One region of the Streptomyces siamensis genome, then DNA from elsewhere that is predicted to be linked to it. Evidence: riboswitches for the same ligand, from Rfam matches in the RefSeq annotation. Region 1 holds a riboswitch; the other holds the start of a gene.
What was found. A riboswitch is a leader RNA that binds a small molecule or an ion and turns the genes downstream of it on or off. The one in region 1 is predicted to bind glycine.
Positions count from the first base shown of each region.

Region 2: it holds a riboswitch for glycine, as region 1 does, so the genes downstream of both, gcvT (glycine cleavage system aminomethyltransferase GcvT) here and gcvP (aminomethyl-transferring glycine dehydrogenase) in region 1, are expected to answer to the same signal.

Region 1 is NZ_BAABKB010000045.1:306,969-316,867, forward strand. It holds gene gcvP (aminomethyl-transferring glycine dehydrogenase) at 1-2,691, opposite strand, end outside; glycine riboswitch at 2,866-2,961, opposite strand; gene ABEB03_RS41555 (PRC-barrel domain-containing protein) at 3,075-3,449, shown strand; gene ABEB03_RS41560 (DNA polymerase IV) at 3,368-4,831, opposite strand; gene ABEB03_RS41565 (MerR family transcriptional regulator) at 4,934-5,608, opposite strand; gene ABEB03_RS41570 (bifunctional nuclease family protein) at 5,850-6,323, opposite strand; gene ftsR (transcriptional regulator FtsR) at 6,410-7,165, opposite strand; gene ABEB03_RS41580 (FHA domain-containing protein) at 7,208-8,176, opposite strand; gene ABEB03_RS41585 (DUF881 domain-containing protein) at 8,238-9,050, opposite strand; gene ABEB03_RS41590 (hypothetical protein) at 8,988-9,566, shown strand; gene ABEB03_RS41595 (small basic family protein) at 9,887-9,899, opposite strand, start outside.
Region 2 is NZ_BAABKB010000034.1:32,335-42,233, reverse strand. It holds gene ABEB03_RS35450 (ABC transporter substrate-binding protein) at 1-290, opposite strand, end outside; gene ABEB03_RS35445 (ABC transporter permease) at 349-1,347, opposite strand; gene ABEB03_RS35440 (enhanced serine sensitivity protein SseB C-terminal domain-containing protein) at 1,800-2,600, opposite strand; gene ABEB03_RS35435 (enhanced serine sensitivity protein SseB) at 2,784-3,551, opposite strand; gene ABEB03_RS35430 (AAA family ATPase) at 3,594-4,289, opposite strand; glycine riboswitch at 4,458-4,555, shown strand; glycine riboswitch at 4,556-4,668, shown strand; gene gcvT (glycine cleavage system aminomethyltransferase GcvT) at 4,703-5,821, shown strand; gene gcvH (glycine cleavage system protein GcvH) at 6,030-6,407, shown strand; gene glyA (serine hydroxymethyltransferase) at 6,419-7,681, shown strand; gene ABEB03_RS35410 (L-serine ammonia-lyase) at 7,853-9,220, shown strand; gene ABEB03_RS35405 (glycoside hydrolase family 25 protein) at 9,336-9,893, shown strand; gene ABEB03_RS35400 (HAD family hydrolase) at 9,894-9,899, opposite strand, start outside.

The DNA.
Region 1 (9,899 bases):
CGGGTTGTCGTCGACCGCCCACTCGCCCGAGCCGACCTTGTCGATCTCCGCGCGAATCGCGATCATCGCGTCGCAGAACCGGTCGAGCTCACCCAGGTCCTCGGACTCGGTCGGCTCGATCATCAGCGTCCCGGCCACCGGGAACGACATCGTCGGCGCGTGGAAGCCGTAGTCGATCAGGCGCTTGGCGATGTCGTCGACGCTCACGCCGGTCGCCTTGGTGAGCGGGCGCAGGTCGATGATGCACTCGTGCGCGACGAGCCCGCCCGGACCGGTGTAGAGCACCGGGTAGTGCGGCTCCAGACGCTTGGCGATGTAGTTCGCGGACAGCACCGCCACCTGCGTGGCGCGCTTGAGGCCCTCACCGCCCATGAGCCGGACGTAGGCCCAGGAGATCGGCAGGATGCCCGCGGAGCCCCACGGAGCGGCCGAGATCGGGCCCACACCGGTCTCCGGACCGGCCGCGGGCTGCAGGGGGTGGTTGGGCAGGTACGGCGCCAGGTGCGCGCGCACCCCGACCGGGCCGACGCCCGGGCCGCCACCGCCGTGCGGGATGCAGAACGTCTTGTGCAGGTTGAGGTGCGAGACGTCACCGCCGAAGTGCCCCGGCTTGGCCAGACCCACCAGCGCGTTGAGGTTGGCACCGTCGACGTAGACCTGACCGCCGGCCTCGTGGACCTGCGCGCAGATGTCGGCGACGTGCTCCTCGAACACTCCGTGCGTCGAGGGGTACGTGATCATCAGTACGGCGAGTTCGTCGCGGTACTGCTCGATCTTGGCACGCAGGTCCTCGACGTCGACCTCGCCGTCGTCCGCGGTCTTGACGACCACGACCTTCATGCCGGCCATCACGGCGCTCGCGGCGTTGGTGCCGTGCGCGGAGGACGGGATGAGGCAGACGGTGCGCTGCTCGTCGCCGTTGGCCCGGTGGTAGCCGCGGACGGCCAGCAGACCGGCCAGCTCGCCCTGCGAACCGGCGTTGGGCTGGAGCGAGACCTTGTCGTACCCGGTGACCTCGGCGAGCCGCTCCTCCAGCTCCGTGATCAGCGTGAGGTAGCCCTGAGCCTGCTCGGCCGGGACGAAGGGGTGCAGCTGGCCGAACTCGGGCCAGGTGACCGGCTCCATCTCCGTGGTCGCGTTGAGCTTCATCGTGCAGGAGCCCAGCGGGATCATGCCGCGGTCGAGCGCGTAGTCGCGGTCGGACAGCTTGCGCAGGTAGCGCAGCATCGCGGTCTCGGAGCGGTGCTGGTGGAACACCGGGTGGGTGAGGTAGTCGTCGGTGCGCAGCAGCGCGGCCGGCAGGGTGTCCTCGGCCGTGGCGTCGAGTGCCTCGACGTCGCCCTCGACACCGAACGCGGTCCACACGGCGCCGAGCTCGCGACGCGTGGTGGTCTCGTCACAGGAGATCGACACGTGGTCGGCGTCCGCCTGGTGGAGGTTGACGCCGTGCTCGCGGGCGGCGGCGACGATCTCAGCGGCCCGGCCCGGGACCCGCACGGTCAGCGTGTCGAAGTACGCGCCGTGCACGACCTCGACCCCGCCCGCCGTCAGACCCGCGGCGAGCACGGTGGCGTACCGGTGGGTGCGTCGCGCGATGGTCCGCAGACCGTCCGGACCGTGGTAGACGGCGTACATGCCGGCCATCACGGCGAGCAGCACCTGAGCAGTGCAGATGTTGCTGGTGGCCTTCTCCCGGCGGATGTGCTGCTCGCGCGTCTGCAGGGCGAGGCGGTACGCCTTGTGTCCGTCGGCGTCCACGGACACTCCGACCAGGCGACCGGGCAGGCTGCGGGCGAACTTCTCCTGCACCGCCATGTAGCCGGCGTGCGGACCGCCGAAGCCCATCGGCACACCGAAGCGCTGCGTCGTACCTACGGCGATGTCGGCGCCGAGCTCGCCCGGCGAGGTGAGCACGGTCAGGGCGAGGAGGTCGGCGGCCACGGTGACCACGGCGCCGAGCTCGTGGGCCTGGTCGACGACCGCCTTGATGTCGCGTACGGCACCGGAGGCGCCGGGGTACTGGAGCAGCACGCCGTTGATGTCGCGCTCGGCGATCTCGGCCGGGATGCCCTCGCTGAGGTCGGCGACGACGACCTCGACGCCGGTCGGCTCGGCGCGAGTCTCGATGACGGCGATGGTCTGCGGCAGGGCGTCCGCGTCGACCAGGAAGAGGCCGTTCTTGTTCTTGCCCATGCGCCGGGACAGCGCCATCGCCTCCGCGGCGGCGGTGCCCTCGTCGAGCAGCGAGGCGCCCGAGGTCGGCAGCCCGGTCAGCTCGGCGACCACGGTCTGGAAGTTGAGGAGCGCCTCCAGGCGGCCCTGCGAGATCTCCGGCTGGTAAGGCGTGTACGCGGTGTACCAGGCCGGGTTCTCCATGACATTGCGCAGGATCACCGGCGGCGTGAACGTGCCGTAGTAGCCGAGGCCGATCATCGAACCGAGCACCTCGTTGCGGTCCGCGAGGGAACGCAGCTCGGCGAGGACCTCCGCCTCGGTACGCGCGCCGGGAAGCTTCAGCGCCTCGGCATTCTTGATCACGTCCGGCACCGCGGCGGCCGTCAGATCGTCGAGCGAGCCGTATCCGACGTGGGCGAGCATCTTGGCCCTGGCCTCGAGGTCGGGCCCGATGTGGCGCTGCTCAAAGGGGATTCCCTGTTCGAGCTCGGAGAGCGGAATGCGGTGGGCGGTCATTGCGGAGGCCTCCTGGTCTGACGCGACCTTCGAGGGGCACCCCGGCACGGGTACCCCGACGGCCTCCCCCTCTGTCATCTCAACCTGAGAGCTTCACCGGCCCGTCCGACGTGCCGGTTTTCACCGTCGGTGAGGGCGGAGGCCATCGGCGACCGCCCTGCTTTCCAGAGTGACCTCGTCCGTGCGGTACGTGTGCCTGAGAGATTCCGGGGAGGATTTGCTCCTTCGGCGCCTCCGATGAAGTCTGGAGGACTCTCCCGCACGGGGTCAGCAGCCGCTGTCAGCCTACCAGCGAGGACAAGACACGATCCTTCGAGTGGCCGCCTGCCTGAATCTGCTCTTTTGTAGTGCTTACGGATGAGTTGCGACCAAGTGGAGGGCCCGTGCAGACCGACATCGATCCGCGCAACCTGATCGGCCGCAAGGCGTTCGACCGCAATGGCACCAAGATCGGCACGATCGACGAGGTGTACCTCGACGACGCGACCGGTGTACCGGAGTGGGCGGCCATACGCACAGGCCTCTTCAGCAGGGACGCTTTCGTGCCCCTGGAGCCCAGTGAACTCGTGGAAGGGGCCCTGCGCATCCCCTTCGACCGGGCCCTGATCAAGGACGCTCCCGACTTCGGCGTGGGCCGGCACCTCTCGCCCGAGCAGGAGCTCCAGCTCTACCACCACTACGGACTCGACGTGGCGGCCCCCTCCCCGCCTCCGCCGGACCGTGACTTCGGCAAGGTCGCGGGCTCGGACGAGCCCTGACCCGGATGCTCCAACGCGTCCGGGGAATCCACCGCAACGACCAGGGGCAGCGGATCGGCCGGCTCCAGCTCGGGGTCGTCGGTCCGGAACGTCTTGACCCGCCCCGGCACGGAGTAGGGCGTCTCGAACCGCACCGTGACCCGCCCCAGGCCACTGCCCTGGACCCAGCCGTGCCCGTGCTCGGCATGCCGCACATCGTGCCCGGCGGGCCACCGGCGCTCGGCGGGCGCCTCCGGTGACGCCCCGGAATCGCGCGACTCCTCGTCGGCGGGGTGCTCCTGGCCGGGGGGCTCCTCCGCCGTGGCACGGGCCTGCGCCTGCGCGAAAAGGTCCTCCTGCGTGTAGTCCGCGAGCCCGGAGACTCCGACCCCCAGCAGCCGCACCCCACCGGTCGTGTCCACGGCCTCCAGGAGCCGCGCGGCGGCCTCCCGCACGACCGCCGGATCGTCCGTGGGCCCCCGCAGCGTCTCGGACCGGGTGAGTGTCGAGAAGTCGTACCTCCGCACCTTCAGGACGATGGTCCGCCCCGACAGCCCCGCCCCGCGCAGCCGCTGCACACAGCGGTCGGCGAGCCGCTGCACCTCCAGACCGACCCGCATCCGGTCGTGGATGTCCACGTCATAGGTGTCCTCGACCGAGACGGACTTCGTCTCCCGCTCGGCGACCACGGGCCGCTCGTCGTGCGCCAGCGCCATCGCGTGGAGCGCGTGTCCGTGCGCCTTCCCCAGCAGTCGCACGAGCTCGTCCTCACCCGCCTCGGCGATCTCCTCGACCGTGGTGATCCCCGCCCGCCGCAGATGGTCCCCGGTGGCGGGACCCACGCCGGGCAGCGTCCGCACCGACATCGGCCCCAGGAGCGCGCGCTCGGTGCCGGGCTCTATCAGGACCAGTCCGTCGGGCTTGGCCTGCTCAGAGGCGATCTTCGCGAGCATCTTGGACGCGGCGAGGCCCACCGATCCCGTGAGTCCCGTGACGGCACGGATGTCCGCGCGCAGCTTCACCCCGGCGAGCCGCGCCGAGCCCTCGTCCCAGGCGGCGCCCCCCGCTTCCAGGTCCACGAAGGCTTCGTCCAGGCTCAGCGGCTCCACCAGGGGCGACAGGGCCCGCAGCAGCGCCATCACCTGCTCGCTGACCTCCTTGTAGAGGCTGAAGCGGGGCACGAGATACGCGGCGTTCGGTGCGAGGCGGCGAGCCTGGGCCATGGGCATCGCCGAGTGGACGCCGAACACCCGGGCCTCGTACGACGCGGTGGCGACGACTCCGCGCGGTCCGAGCCCGCCCACGACGACCGCTTTTCCGCGCAGACTCGGCTTGGACGCCTGTTCCGCCGAGGCGAAGAAGGCATCCATGTCGAGATGCAGGATCGTGGGCGCGGTTCTCACATGTCCGATGCTGCACCACGCCACTGACAATGCCCCTGCGCGGCCCGCCGCCCACGGGACGGCCCGCGAAGCAGCACGCCCCTCGCGGGGACGCCCGGGAGGTCACACAGCCCGGTTGCGCCGCCGTGCCAGCTCGTCCGCGGGGTTGTGCCCGACGAGCGTCTCGCCGGTGTCCACCCGCTCTCCGTGCAGCTGCGACAGGGCGCCCTCGACGTCCCGCCACACCACTCCCACCGCGATCCCGAAGACCCCCTGGCCGCCCTGGAGCAGCGCGTGGACGTCGTCGGGCGAGGTGCACTCGTAGACGGTCGCGCCGTCGCTCATCAGCGTCATCCGCTCCAGGTCCCGGAAGCCGCGCTCCCTGAGGTGCTGGACCGTGGTGCGGATGTTCTGAAGCGACACACCTGTGTCCAGGAACCGCTTGACGATCTTCAGGACGACGACGTCACGGAAGCTGTAGAGCCGCTGCGTCCCGGATCCGTGGGCGGGCCGCACGCTCGGCTCGACGAGCCCGGTCCTCGCCCAGTAGTCCAGCTGCCGGTAGGTGATGCCCGCGGCGGCACACGCCGTGGGACCGCGGTAGCCGATCTCCTCGGAAACGGCCCCTCCCTCGTCCGGCACCGCCGTCGGCCGCAGCGGAGCGTGCTCGCCCGTGCTGCCGTGGTCGGGGTACCCCCTGCTCGAGCGGAGCCGAGCGCTGGTGGGAGGGTACGGGCCGCTCTCCCCCAGACCGTGTCCGGGGGCACCCCCAGCCGTACCGTCGCCGCTGTTTCTCACGCCGACCTCCGTCCTTGACCTGCCTTCTCGACGGTAGGCAGTCACCACGGGTGCGTCAACGATCGCCACACTCGGCACGCCGAGTGATAATCACCCTAAGAGTGGTTTCTCGTGCCCCACCGCGGGGAAAGGCTAGCCGAATGCTCCCGGCCCGGGCCGCGGCACACCACGCTGGCCACGGGCAATTGCCGCCGGGACCGGCGCGCCTCCGCGGACACCGCCGATGGGCGGTGGCGGGGCCTCACTGGCTGTTGGTACCGAAGTCCTCGGGCGAGATCTGGTCGAGGAACTCGCGGAACTTCTCGACCTCGTCCTCCTGCTCGTCCGGGATCGCGATGCCGGCGTCGTCCAGCACGCCGTCGCTGCCGTAGATCGGCGTTCCGGTGCGCAGCGCCAGCGCTATGGCGTCGGACGGCCGTGCGCTGACCTCGACCCCGCTGGCGAAGACCAGCTCCGCGTAGAAGACGCCCTCACGCAGGTCCGTGATGCGTACCTCGGTGAGCTCCTGGCCCACGGCCTCCAGCACGTCCTTGAACAGGTCGTGGGTCAGCGGTCGTGCGGGGGCCATGCCCTGCTGGGCGAAGGCGATCGCGGTCGCCTCCCCCGGTCCGATCCAGATGGGGAGGTACCGGTCGCCTCCCACTTCACGCAGAAGCACGATCGGTTGGTTGGAGGGCATTTCGACCCGGACACCTACGACATCGAGCTCGTTCACACAGCAACCCTAGGCCGTGCCCGGGACGTTTGGGTAGTCGGGCACAGAACGGGTGGACGATCCGGAGCCCCGGCCGGCGCCCCGGTTCAGGGCAGTCGTACGCCCAGCGCGGTCTGCACGAGCGCCGCGTGCAGTTTCACCGTGAGCCCCGCGAGCTCCTTCGTACGGGCCTCCGCGTGCGCCCGCGTCTGCGGGTTGCGATGGCGCCGCAGCGGGGCCACCACCTGGTCCACGAGCCCCGCGTCACGCTCCGCGGCGGCTTTCATCGCGCGCAGGTGGCGTGGCTCGATCCCGAACCGCCCCAGCTCGACGACCAGCGTCGCGACCGTCACCGCCTCGGCGTCGTACACGTCGTCCGCCAGCGGTGCGATCAGCCCGTACGACTCCCACTCCGCCAGGTCCCGCTCGTCGATCTCCGCGGCGGCCAGCAGTTCGGCACGGCCCACGCGGGCCGCTGTGGGCGCCTCCGGCTCGCCCAGGAAGTCGCCCAGGGGCTCGCCGTCCCCCGCGTCGCGCTGACGGCCCACGGACGGCAGACGCACGGGCTCACCGCGCTCCAGGGCCTCCAGGTGCTCGCGGATCACCTTGAGGGGCAGGTAGTGGTCCCGCTGCATCCTCAGGACGTGACCGAGGCGCTCGACGTCGTGGGCACTGAACTTGCGGTACCCCGAGGGGGTCCGCCGCGGCTCGACGAGCCCCTCCGACTCCAGGAACCTGATCTTGGAGATGGTGACTTCGGGGAACTCGTCGCGCAGTGCGTTCAGCACCACGCCGATGCTCATCAGCCCACTGTCCGTGGCGGCGGTACCGTTGCCGGCACCGCCGCTCGGTGTTTGAAGCATGGACCTTCCCTGGGGTCCCCCCTGACGGAGTCTGGGGGAGGGTCAGATGGCCCGCTGGCTCGCGTAGAACACCAGCCGGTACTTGCCGATCTGCACCTCGTCGCCGTTCGCCAGAGCGACCTGGTCGATCCGCTCGCGGTTGACGTACGTGCCGTTCAGGCTGCCGACGTCGGCCACCGTGAACGAGCCGTCCGCCGCGCGACGGAACTCCACGTGGCGACGCGACACCGTCACGTCGTCCAGGAAGATGTCGCTCTGCGGATGACGCCCCGCCGTGGTCAGCTCGCCGTCCAGCAGGAAGCGGCTGCCCGAGTTCGGACCACGGCGCACCACCAGGAGCGCCGAGCCGAGCGGCAGCGCGTCGACGGCCGCCTGCGCCTCCGGGGAGAGCATCGGCGACGGCGTCTGCCCCGTCACCTCGGCGTCGTAGGCCTCGATGCCGGAGATGGAGATCGTGGACGTCGTCTCGGACGGACGCTCGGCGCCGCCTCGCAGCGGCGCACCGCAGTTGGAACAGAACCGGCTGTTCTCGGCGTTGCGGTTACCGCACCTCGTACACACCAGGGCCATGGACGGATCCTCCTGCCGCGGCTGCCCACCGGGGGCATGGGACGCATACGGGTCGGAGGCAAACCCTCCACCCGCACTTGAGGTCGACGGATCCCCGAAACCTATGCGGCCGGACTGGGCAGGGTCAACAGACGGCGCGCCCTGACCACCGGAAATGTCACCACCCGGACCAGCGACCTGGTCACGGAACAGCGGGCGGTCGCCGCCGTGGGCCTCCGCGTCTCCCTGGCGCGGTGCACGGTGCCGGGCGGTGGCGTTGTCACCGCTGCCCTCTCGCGCGCTCTTGCCGAACAACTTCGCAAACAACTTCACGGGCGATTCCCCTTGACCGAAACAGACCCGCCCGTGGGGCAGGACGAACCCTGATTGAACACACCGGTCGACCCGGACATCCTCACAACGTCCGTATCCACCAGACAGTTTCCACCACGCACCACCCAATCGGTGCGCCGACCCCCCGCAACCTCATGCCCTCGCCGGACGACCCTCATGCGACCCCGGCTCACTGGGAGGACGACCGAGCGTAGTCAGGCCGCTTCGCCGGTCGCAAGGCGTCCACCACGATCTTGGTCGCACGGTCCACCGTCACGGTGGCCTGCTCCTTCTCCAGTGTCTGCACCACACCTCCGGGGATGTTCAGCGCCGGCTCCAGGTCCTGCGGCTTGCCGATGACCTTGAAACGATAGGGCTGGGCGATCTTGTTCCCGTCGACCTTCACTCCGCCGTCGGAATCGCTCAGGAAGGTATTGGCGACGACGCGCACGCCGTTCACCTGGATCGCCTCCGCGCCGGCCGCGCGCAGCTCCTGGACCGCGTCGAGCAGCATGTCCGCCTTCACCGTCCCCTTCGCGTCGTCGATCGTCACGGTGATGCCGGGCCCCTGCGCCGCCACGGTGCCCGCCAGAATGCCGAGTTGCTTCTCCTTCTCGACCGTCTGCTTGCGAGCCTCCTCGGCCTGGTTCGAGCTGTTCTCCAGCTCGGTGCGCTGATCCTCGAGACCCTGCTTCTCGTCCTCAAGACGCTGAGTTCGGTTGTCGAGTTCATCGAGAATGCGTACGAGATCTTCCTGACGTGCTCCACGCAGGGCGCTGCCGCTGTCGCTGTTGGAGGCGACCTGGACGGCGAGACCGAATCCAAGACCGAACAGGAGCAGGGCGACGATGAGTTGGGCACGCGACACACGCGGCGGCCACAGTCCGTCGACCAGGCGCTGACGTCCGGTCATCGAAGGCCCGGCGCCCTCTTCGTCCTGATGTGCACCGGAATTTCCGGAACGAGCCGCGGCGGGTACTTCCTGGGGAAGTTCCTTGCGCAGCCGGTTCTCCGGAGCACCGGGCGGCTGGACGTTGCGCGGGGGCTCGGAGCTCCTGGACGGCTGCGGGCCCTCGAAGGGCCGGACAGACTGCGGTGGCCGCGCCGACTGCGACTGCGACTGCTGTATCGGACGCGACTGCTGGGCCGGGCGGGGCTGCTGCACGGGACCCGACTGCTGCGCAGGGCCCGGCCGCTGCGCAGGGCGGGGCTGTTGCGCGGGACCCGGCTGCTGCATGCCCTGAGCCGGCCGACCCGGGTGCGCGGGCCGGCCGCCCGGTCCCGGCTGCACCGGGCGCCCGGGCTGAGCCCCCTGAGGGGGGCGAACCTGCTGCGACTGCCTCGGACCGTGACCCGGCCCTCCCGGCTGCGGCGGCTGGGCGCCCTGCGTGGGTCGCGCGGGCTGCTGCGGCTGAGCGCCCTGCGTCGGTCCCGCGGGCTGCTGCGGCTCGGCGTCCTCGGGCAGTCGGAAGCGCTGAGAAGGCCGAACAGGATGCGTCGGCTGAGGAGGCCGGGCTGACTGGGGTGTCCGGGGCTGCTGGGGAGCCTGAGGCGGCGCGGGGCTCTCTGCCGGCCTCCGCTCCTCCGAGCGCCCCTCGTTCCCGGAGGAAGTCCGGCTCTCGGAGGAAGAGGGGTTCTGGGCAGGCCTCCGCCCCTCGGGAGACCTGGGGTCGGCGGCAGAGGTGGTGTCCGCCGCGGGCCCGTGCTCCTCGGCAGACCGGGGGTCCGCGGCGGGCCCGCGCTCGTCGGGCGGTGTGCGGCCCTCGACGGGCCGCTCGCTCTCGGAGGGCCTCGGGTTCTCGGAAGCCTGGGGGTTCTCGTCCTCGTTGCTCATCGGCCTCACGCCCGGAAC
Region 2 (9,899 bases), on a different contig from region 1:
CCGGCGCCGGGCTGGAACGTCATCAGCGGGCGGGCGTACAGCCGGCTGAGGTTGTACATGTACGCGTAGTACGTGTTGCCGGGGTCGAAGGAGTCCGGGACGTCGGACAGCTCGTAGGTGACCGTCCCGCCCTTCTTCGTGGAGGCGTTGACGACATCCTTGGTCGCGGCGTTGGCCCCAGCCGATTTGTTGCCGTTGTCGTTCTTGTTGTCATCGGCCTTGCTGCAACCTGCAACGAGCAGGCTCGCGGAGCCGATGGCCGCAATAGCGGCCAGCGCTGACCTTCGCATGATGGTCGGGTTCCCCTCCATTGTCGGAAACTTGATGGACTCTCGGTGTCGGCAGGCGTCAGCGACTGCGCGGGTCGAGAGCGTCGCGGAGACCGTCACCCAGCAGGTTGAACGCCAGGACGGTCACGAAGATGGCGAGACCAGGCACGATCATGAACTGCGGGTCCACCTCGTAGAAGGTGACCGCCTCCCTGAGCATGCCGCCCCACGACGCCTGCGGGGGCTGGATGCCGACCCCGAGGAAGCTCAGGGACGCCTCGAAGAGGATGTTGGTCGGGATGAGCAGCGTCGAGTAGACGATGATCGGGCCGACCAGGTTGGGCAGCAGCTCCCGGAAGAGGATGTAGGGGCCCTTGGCGCCCATGCCCCGGGAGGCGTCCACGAATTCCCGCTCGCGCAGGGCGAGCGTCTGACCGCGGACGATGCGGCCCAGGTAGGGCCAGTTGAAGAAGCCGATGACGAAGATCAGCACGCTCAGGTGGAGCGGGAGCCCTTCGAGGCCGAACGCGCCGCCCTGGAGGGTGGCGGAGATGGCGATGGCGAAGAGCAGGAGGGGGAAGGCGAGGAAGGTGTCCATCAGACGGCTGATGATCGAGTCGACCCGCCCGCCGTAGTAGCCGGCGACGACGCCGAGGATCGCGCCGATCACGTTGGACAGGATGGTGGCGCCGAAGGCGACCACCAGCGACACCCAGGAGCCCTCCAGGATGCGGGTGGCGATGTCGCGGCCGAACTTCGGGTCCACGCCCAGCGGGTGGTCCGCGCTCATGCCGCCGAAGCCGCCCTTGGGCAGCGAGGTGTTGGGGTCGATCAGATCCTGGTGGAAGGCGTTCGGGTCCAGCCCGAACATCGCCTGGATGGGCCGCGAGAGCACGGCCAGCAGGATGAGCAGCACGACGATGACACCGCCGGCAACCGCCACCTTGTCGCGCTTGAAGCGCGTCCAGGCGATCTGTCCCAGGGAACGGCCCTCGATCTGCCCCTTTTCGACACCGGCAAGCACAGCCTCCGGCTGCGCTTCCGGTCCCGCCCCGGTGGTCTCGATCGGTGCGGTCACAGTGACCCGACCCCTCTCGCCGGTGGTGACCGGCCTACGCCCGCCGCTGTCTGCGGCTTGGTTCACTTGCGTGCCGGGAGGTCGGCCGCAGATGGTGCGACCTGGTGACCCGGCTGATCGTTCGACTTGCACTCGCTCACAGGATCGATGACCCCATGTCTGATGGGCGAGTCTTCAGTGCCGCCACGATCACGTGCCAGGTCTGATGGAGAAAGTATGCGCAACCGTGATGCTCTTAAGGGGATTCCGTTATCCGAACAGTGGGTAACGCGAGGCGGACGGGGGGCAGTTGCGCCGGAAGGGGCCATGACGCCCTCTTTCGGCACGCCTCCTACCCAACCCGGACAAGCAGCCCTAACGCCGGTTCCCGTGCAGGTCAGGCGTGAGAGACTGCCGCGAGGAACACCTCCGCGACCGCTGAGCCAGGGACGGCGGGCCGGCGGCGTGCGCCGTCAGTATCCTCCGCGGGCCGGCGGATAACCGTAGCCGCCCGCCATCGGCGCCTGGGCCGGGGCCGCGTGGGCCTCACGGTCGTAGAACGGCCGGGCGTTGACGCGCAGCCACATGGCCACCGGGTCGTACTCGTCGGACATCGCCACGGTCGAGACGGGCAGCCCGTCGGGGACCGCGCCGATGGACTGCTGCATCATGGCGCGCACCGAGTCGACCGCGGGCGGCGAAGTGTCGTACACGTCAAGGCCGATGGCGAGATAGGGCGCCCCGAGCGCGGGCTGAACCCAGGCGCGGCGCAGCGACCGCACGGCGGAGGTGCGGTGCGCGTTCTGCGTGAGCAGGGCGTAGAACTGCGGGATCTCGATGCCCGGTTCGGACAGCCGAAGCGGTCCGGCGGGCTGCCGCTCCAGGCCCGCGGCGATGCGCCGCAGGTCCAGCCAGGGGATGCCCAGGCCGCCGCCGGGCGCGTGCGGATTGAGCCAGAGGCCGAAATGGTCGGGGTAGAGGGTGCGGGCGACGTCGAGGCCGTCGACCACCTCGTACGAGCGGTTCCAGCCGCTGGCCGAGAGCTCCTGGGCGGAGGTGACGCACGGGGCGTACCCGAAGCCGTCCACCTCCATGTTCCCGTACTGGGCGTCCGGGGACCCGGCCTGGCCGTGCCACAGGAGCATCCAGACCTGACCGGACGACGGGGTCGCGAGCGCGCGAAGGAGCGCCTCGTAGGCGTCGTAGCGCCCGGGGGTCACCTGGCGCAGCATGTGCTCGACCTGCCCGGCCGCGGCCGTGCCCGACGCGCTCACCCTCAACCGCCCCTTCGCGAACAATTCACGACGAACTCATCCAATACGCCCGAGCCACCGGTGACGAACCTGCGTCAACACCTCGACCGAGCCATGAAACCAGCTTAAGCGGCGATCCTGACAGCGACTTGACGCACGGCGTCACGGGTCTCCGTGGTGTCACCGCTCACGCTGGTGCCGGGGTCAGTACTCGCGCTGGTAGAAGGGCCGCACCTGGGCGCGCATCCAGTCGCCCACCGGGTCCTGGGCGACGTCCAGGAGAACCAGGTTCACGGCGTGGCCGACCGGGACCCGGCCGAGGGCACGGCCCAGCGCGTCGAGCGGGAGGGTGCGGGCGTCGCCCTCCCACTGGGAGAGCTCGACGCCGATGAACATCACCGGGTCGCCGCCCTCGATGCTGGCCAGGCAGCGGCGGGCGCTGAGCACGACGCCGGTCCCGGCGAACTCGGCCGACGCGGCGGACAGGAAGTCCACCGGGTCGTCCTGCCAGTCGGGCTCGAACAGCCGCACCCGGCCGCCGCCGGCCGGCCCGTCCAGCGGGGTCCGCCCCGCCCGGCACAGCTCGGCGACCGCGACGGGCGGCAGGGGTACGCCGACCACGCCGTCCGGGTTGACCGCGATGCCGACCTGGGGCGGCAGGCCCCGGGCGAACTCGACGGCGGGCGCGATCGTGTACGACAGATGACCGCCGGTGACCTGGCGGAACTGCTCCTCGGAGCTGAACACGGGGACGTACGCCTGGCCCTCGATCTCCAGCGTCGGCAGGTCGAGGGGGCCGCTGTGCGGACCGCCGCCGCTCGGCAGGGGCACCCAGACGAAGCTGCGGCCGAGGACCTCGACGATGCGGGCACCGGCCGAGGGCACGCCGAGCGAGGCGGACAGCACCTCCTCCAGCTCGTTGCCGGGCCATCCGCCGTGCGGATGGGGGTGCGCCTGTGCCGGGAAGTCCATCTGTCTACCGCCTGCTTCGAACCACTGTTCCGGCTGGAAAGATTAGTGGGCGCCGGTGACGGCCCGGCCGTCGAAGTCGATCCGGCGCAGCACGTCCGCGGCCTCGCGGTCGATGAGCACCGCCGAGCCGCAGCCCTCGGGCAGGTCGCCCTTCTCCACGGCGCGCAGCAGCCGGGCCACGGCTCCGCGATGCCGAGCGAAGGCGTAGCGCGAGACACCGCGACCCCGGTCGTGCTGGCCCCGGAGCGCCGTGCCGGGCGGGACGTCGAGCAGCAGCAGGTGCAGCGAGCCGCCCCGGCGCCGGGCCTCGCGGGCCAGCCAGCGGCGCACCCAGGCCTGTGTGCCGCAGTCGTGCACCACGACGCCGGCGCCGGAGCGCAGCGTGCGACGCAGCCCCGCGTAGTGCGCAAGGCGGACGAAGGGGCGGTAGACCGCGTACGGCAGCCATCGGGCCATCCTGGCGTCCCAGCGGTCACGCGTGTCCTGGGAGTCGATGCGCGGGCCCTTGACGGCACGGCGCATCAGGGTCGACTTGCCGCTGCCGGGCAGCCCCGTGACCACCACGACGTCGGACGCCCCGAAGAGCAGGCCGTGCGGGCTGTGCCCGGCGCGGGCCCTGAGGTCGCGGACGACGGCCGCCGGGAGCGGGCCGCACGCCTCCCGGGCCGGGGCGCCGGGCTGCTTGGGCAGGGCAATGCCCGAGGTCGTCGCGTACGCCGTGGTCCTGTTCACCGTGATCGTCCTCCCCTTGGGTGTGGAGTCCCATCCCCGTCGAGTGTAAAGAGAAGGTAATGCGTGGTCTCTCTCGTTTCCGTACTCGGACTGCCACAGGCCGGTTACAGATGCGGACTGCCCCGATCGGACGGCGCGTGCAATGATGTGCGCGCCAACTGCATACCGGCCGCTTGAATCCGCGCGGGAGAGTCCTGGGGTACTAGTCCCCGGGCGCCGAAGGAGCAAGTCCCTCCCTTGAATCTCTCAGGCCCCGTTACCGCGCGGGCGAGGCACATCTGAAAAGCGGGCCGCTGACCAGTGGCTCCACCCAAGGTGCAAGTCATGACCACCGTTTCGTGGGGTCGTGGCGAACCTCTCAGGTTCCGATGACAGATGGGGAGGAACGACCTCGCCGTCATGCCTTGGGAGCCCCACCGATGAGCAGCAACGCACCCCGTCACACCGCGCTCGATGCCCTGCATCGCTCGCTCGGCGCGACGATGACCGACTTCGCAGGCTGGGACATGCCCCTGCGGTACGGCTCCGAGCGCGACGAGCACCTCGCCGTCCGCACGAAGGCCGGCCTGTTCGACCTCTCGCACATGGGCGAGATCACCGTCACCGGGCCGCAGGCCGCCGCCCTGCTGAACTACGCCCTGGTCGGCAACATCGCCTCCGTCGGCGTCGGCCGCGCGCGCTACACGATGATCTGCCAGGAGGACGGCGGCATCCTCGACGACCTGATCGTCTACCGGCTCGCCGAGACCGAGTACATGGTCGTCGCCAACGCCTCCAACGCCCAGGTGGTCCTCGACGCGCTCACCGGGCGTGCGGACGGGTTCGACGCCGAGGTCCGCGACGACCGCGACGCGTACGCCCTGATCGCCGTACAGGGCCCCGAGTCCCCCGGCATCCTCAAGTCGCTCACCGACGCGGACCTGGACGGCCTGAAGTACTACGCGGGCCTGCCGGGCACCGTGGCCGGCGTCCCGGCGCTCATCGCCCGCACCGGCTACACCGGTGAGGACGGCTTCGAGCTGTTCGTGGCACCCGCGGACGCCGAGCGGCTGTGGCAGGCACTGACCGAGGCGGGCGCCCCCGTCGGCCTCGTCCCCTGCGGCCTGTCCTGCCGCGACACGCTGCGCCTGGAGGCCGGCATGCCGCTGTACGGGCACGAGCTGACCACCTCGCTGACGCCCTTCGACGCCGGGCTCGGGCGGGTCGTGAAGTTCGAGAAGGAGGGCGACTTCGTGGGACGCAAGGCCCTGGAGGCCGCCGCCGAGCGGGCCGAGAAGAACCCTCCGCGGGTGCTCGTCGGCCTGATCGCCGAGGGCCGTCGCGTACCGCGCGCCGGGTACACCGTCGTCGCCGACGGCACGGTGATCGGCGAGGTCACCTCGGGCGCCCCCTCCCCGACGCTGGGCAAGCCGATCGCGATCGCGTACGTCGACGCCGCGCACGCGGCGCCCGGGTCCGCCGGGGTCGGCGTGGACATCCGGGGCAGCCACGAGCCGTACGAGGTCGTGGCCCTGCCGTTCTACAAGCGCCAGAAGTAGGCACCGGGCGCGCGACGGGCGCCATGGGCACCGGTAGGAAGCGGACCGAGCGAGCGCCGCGGGGGTACCCGCGCGCGTTGGTGCGTGACCTGTGCCCCGGCGTGCCGTCTCGTATCCCATGACCACCCCTCCCCCGGGTTTCCGGCTTCGTCCGGGCACGGGGTACCCCCGACATCAGCAGTCCCCCGCGTACAGGAGAATTCAGGCCATGAGCAACCCCCAGCAGCTGCGCTACAGCAAGGAGCACGAGTGGCTGTCGGTCGCCGAGGACGGCGTCTCGACGGTCGGCATCACCGAGTTCGCGGCCAACGCGCTCGGCGACGTCGTCTACGCCCAGCTTCCGGAGGTCGGTGACACGGTGACCGCGGGCGAGTCCTGCGGCGAGCTGGAGTCGACCAAGTCGGTCAGCGACCTCTACGCGCCGGTCACCGGCGAGGTCGTCGAGGCCAACCAGGACGTGGTGGACGACCCGTCGCTGGTGAACTCCGCCCCCTTCGAGGGCGGCTGGCTGTTCAAGGTACGCGTCACGGACGAGCCGGAGGACCTCATGTCCGCGGACGAGTACACCGCTTTCACCGCCGGCTGAGGAGTCACCGCATGTCGCTTCTGAACACGCCCCTTCACGAACTGGACCCGGACGTCGCCGCCGCCGTCGACGCCGAGCTGCACCGCCAGCAGTCCACCCTGGAGATGATCGCGTCGGAGAACTTCGCTCCGGTCGCGGTCATGGAGGCCCAGGGTTCGGTCCTGACCAACAAGTACGCCGAGGGCTACCCCGGCCGCCGCTACTACGGCGGCTGCGAGCACGTCGACGTGGTCGAGCAGATCGCCATCGACCGCATCAAGGCGCTCTTCGGTGCCGAGCACGCGAACGTGCAGCCGCACTCGGGCGCCCAGGCCAACGCGGCCGCGATGTTCGCGCTGCTCAAGCCGGGCGACACGATCATGGGTCTGAACCTCGCGCACGGCGGGCACCTGACCCACGGCATGAAGATCAACTTCTCCGGCAAGCTGTACGACGTGGTCGCCTACCACGTGGACGACGAGACCGGTCAGGTCGACATGGCCGAGGTCGAGCGCCTGGCCAAGGAGTCCCGGCCGAAGCTGATCGTGGCGGGCTGGTCGGCCTACCCGCGCCAGCTCGACTTCGCGGAGTTCCGCCGCATCGCCGACGAGGTCGGCGCGTACCTCATGGTCGACATGGCGCACTTCGCCGGACTCGTCGCCGCGGGCCTGCACCCCAACCCGGTGCCGCACGCCCACGTCGTCACCACGACCACCCACAAGACGCTGGGCGGCCCGCGCGGCGGCGTGATCCTCTCGACGGCCGAGCTGGCCAAGAAGATCAACTCCGCGGTCTTCCCCGGTCAGCAGGGCGGCCCGCTGGAGCACGTGATCGCGGCCAAGGCCGTCTCGTTCAAGGTCGCCGCCTCGGACGAGTTCAAGGAGCGCCAGCAGCGCACGCTGGAGGGCGCCCGCATCCTGGCCGAGCGCCTCGTCCAGGACGACGTGAAGGCCGTCGGCGTGGACGTCCTGTCCGGCGGCACGGACGTGCACCTGGTCCTGGTGGACCTGCGCAACTCCGAGCTGGACGGTCAGCAGGCCGAGGACCGCCTCCACGAGGTCGGCATCACGGTCAACCGCAACGCCATCCCCAACGACCCGCGTCCACCCATGGTCACCTCCGGCCTGCGGATCGGCACGCCCGCCCTCGCCACCCGCGGCTTCCAGGCCGAGGACTTCACCGAGGTCGCGGACATCATCGCCGAGGCGCTCAAGCCGTCCTACGACGCCGCGTCCCTGAAGGCCCGCGTGTCCGCTCTGGCGGACAAGCACCCTCTGTACCCCGGCCTGAAGTAATTTCGTACGCTTTCTGTCGTACGTTTTGGTTCGTACGGTCCCCTTCGTACGGACGTCCGGGGCACCGCGCACACTGGAACCGAGCGCGGTGCCCCGTTCCATGCAGTCCCCGCAGTCCCTGCACCACCTCCACCGGACAACGGCGTCCGGCGCGACCACCAAGGAGTTCCCGTGGCCATCTCGGTCTTCGACCTGTTCTCGATCGGCATCGGCCCGTCCAGCTCCCACACCGTGGGTCCGATGCGCGCGGCCCGCATGTTCGCCCGCCGCCTGCGCAACGAGGGACTGCTCGACCAGGTGACCTCCATACGCGCCGAGCTCTACGGCTCCCTCGGCGCGACCGGTCACGGCCACGGCACCCCCAAGGCGGTCCTGCTCGGCCTGGAGGGCGCCTCCCCGCGCACCGTGGACGTCGAGGGCGCCGACGAACGCGTCGAGGAGATCAAGTCCTCCGGGCGGATCAACCTGCTCGGCGAGCGGGAGATCGGCTTCGCCTTCGACGACGACCTGGTCCTGCACCGCCGCAAGGCACTGCCGTACCACGCCAACGGCATGACGGTCTTCGCGTACGACGCCTCCGGCGGCCTCGTGCTGGAGAAGACGTACTACTCCGTGGGCGGCGGCTTCGTCGTCGACGAGGACGCGGTCGGCGAGGACCGCATCAAGCTCGACGACACCGTCCTGAAGTACCCCTTCCGCACCGGCGACGAGCTGCTGCGGCTGACCCGCGAGACCGGTCTGTCGATCTCCGCGCTGATGCTGGAGAACGAGCGGGCCTGGCGCACCGAGGAGGAGATCCGCGAGGGGCTCCTCGGCATCTGGCGCGTCATGCAGGCGTGCGTGTCGCGCGGCATGACCCGCGAGGGCATCCTGCCCGGCGGCCTGAAGGTGCGCAGGAGGGCCGCCGTCTCCGCCCGCCAGCTGCGCGCCGAGGGCGACCCGCTGGCCCACGCCATGGAGTGGATCACCCTCTACGCGATGGCCGTGAACGAGGAGAACGCGGCGGGCGGCCGCGTCGTCACCGCCCCCACCAACGGCGCCGCGGGCATCATCCCGGCCGTCCTGCACTACTACATCAACTTCGTGCCGGGCGCGGACGAGGACGGCGTCGTCCGCTTCCTGCTCGCCGCCGGCGCCATCGGCATGCTCTTCAAGGAGAACGCCTCCATCTCCGGCGCCGAGGTCGGCTGCCAGGGCGAGGTCGGCTCCGCCTGCTCGATGGCGGCGGGCGCCCTCGCCGAGGTCCTCGGCGGCAGCCCCGAGCAGGTCGAGAACGCCGCCGAGATCGGCATGGAGCACAACCTGGGCCTGACCTGCGACCCGGTCGGCGGCCTCGTCCAGATCCCGTGCATCGAGCGCAACGGCATGGCGTCCGTGAAGGCCGTGACCGCCGCCAAGATGGCCATGCGCGGCGACGGCTCCCACAAGGTCTCCCTCGACAAGGTCATCAAGACCATGAAGGACACCGGCGCGGACATGAGCGTCAAGTACAAGGAGACGGCGCGCGGCGGCCTGGCGGTCAACATCATCGAGTGCTGACCCGGGCCGACGGACTCCCCGGCACCCCGCACGGGGGTGGGAGGGCCCGGCGGAGGGAAAGCGGTGGCTAGCGCACCCGCGCACCCCCTGTCCCCCACGACCCCAGGGAGCCCCCATGCTGCGAGGTGTCGATGTCAGCGCCTATCAGTCGTCCGCTTACGGCACCGACGGTCTCTCCTTCGTCTTCGTCAAGGCGACGGAAGGCCGTTCCTACGTCAATCCGAAGCTGACCGCGCAGGTGAAGACGGCGCGCGACGCCGGATGCGTGGTCGGGTTCTACCACTTCCTGTGGCCGGGGAACATCACCGCGCAGGCCGAGTACTTCGTGGGCAAGGCCCCGGAGAAGGCCGGCGACCTGCTCGCCGTGGACTGGGAGACGACGGGCGACGGCACGCACGCGAGCAACGCGGAGAAGGACCGGTTCATCCGCAAGGTGAAGGAGCTGCGGCCCCACCACCGGGTGGTGCTCTACACGAACCGCAACTACTGGCTCAACGTCGACACCACCTCGTACGCGGGGGACGGACTGTGGATCGCCGACTACGTGACCGCGGGCAAGCCCCGCATCGAGGCCTCGTGGCGTTTCCACCAGTACACCGACGACCCGCTGGACAAGGACGTCGCGGACTTCGCCGACAAGGCCGCGCTGCGCGCGTGGGCCCTGAAGCAGTGATCAGGC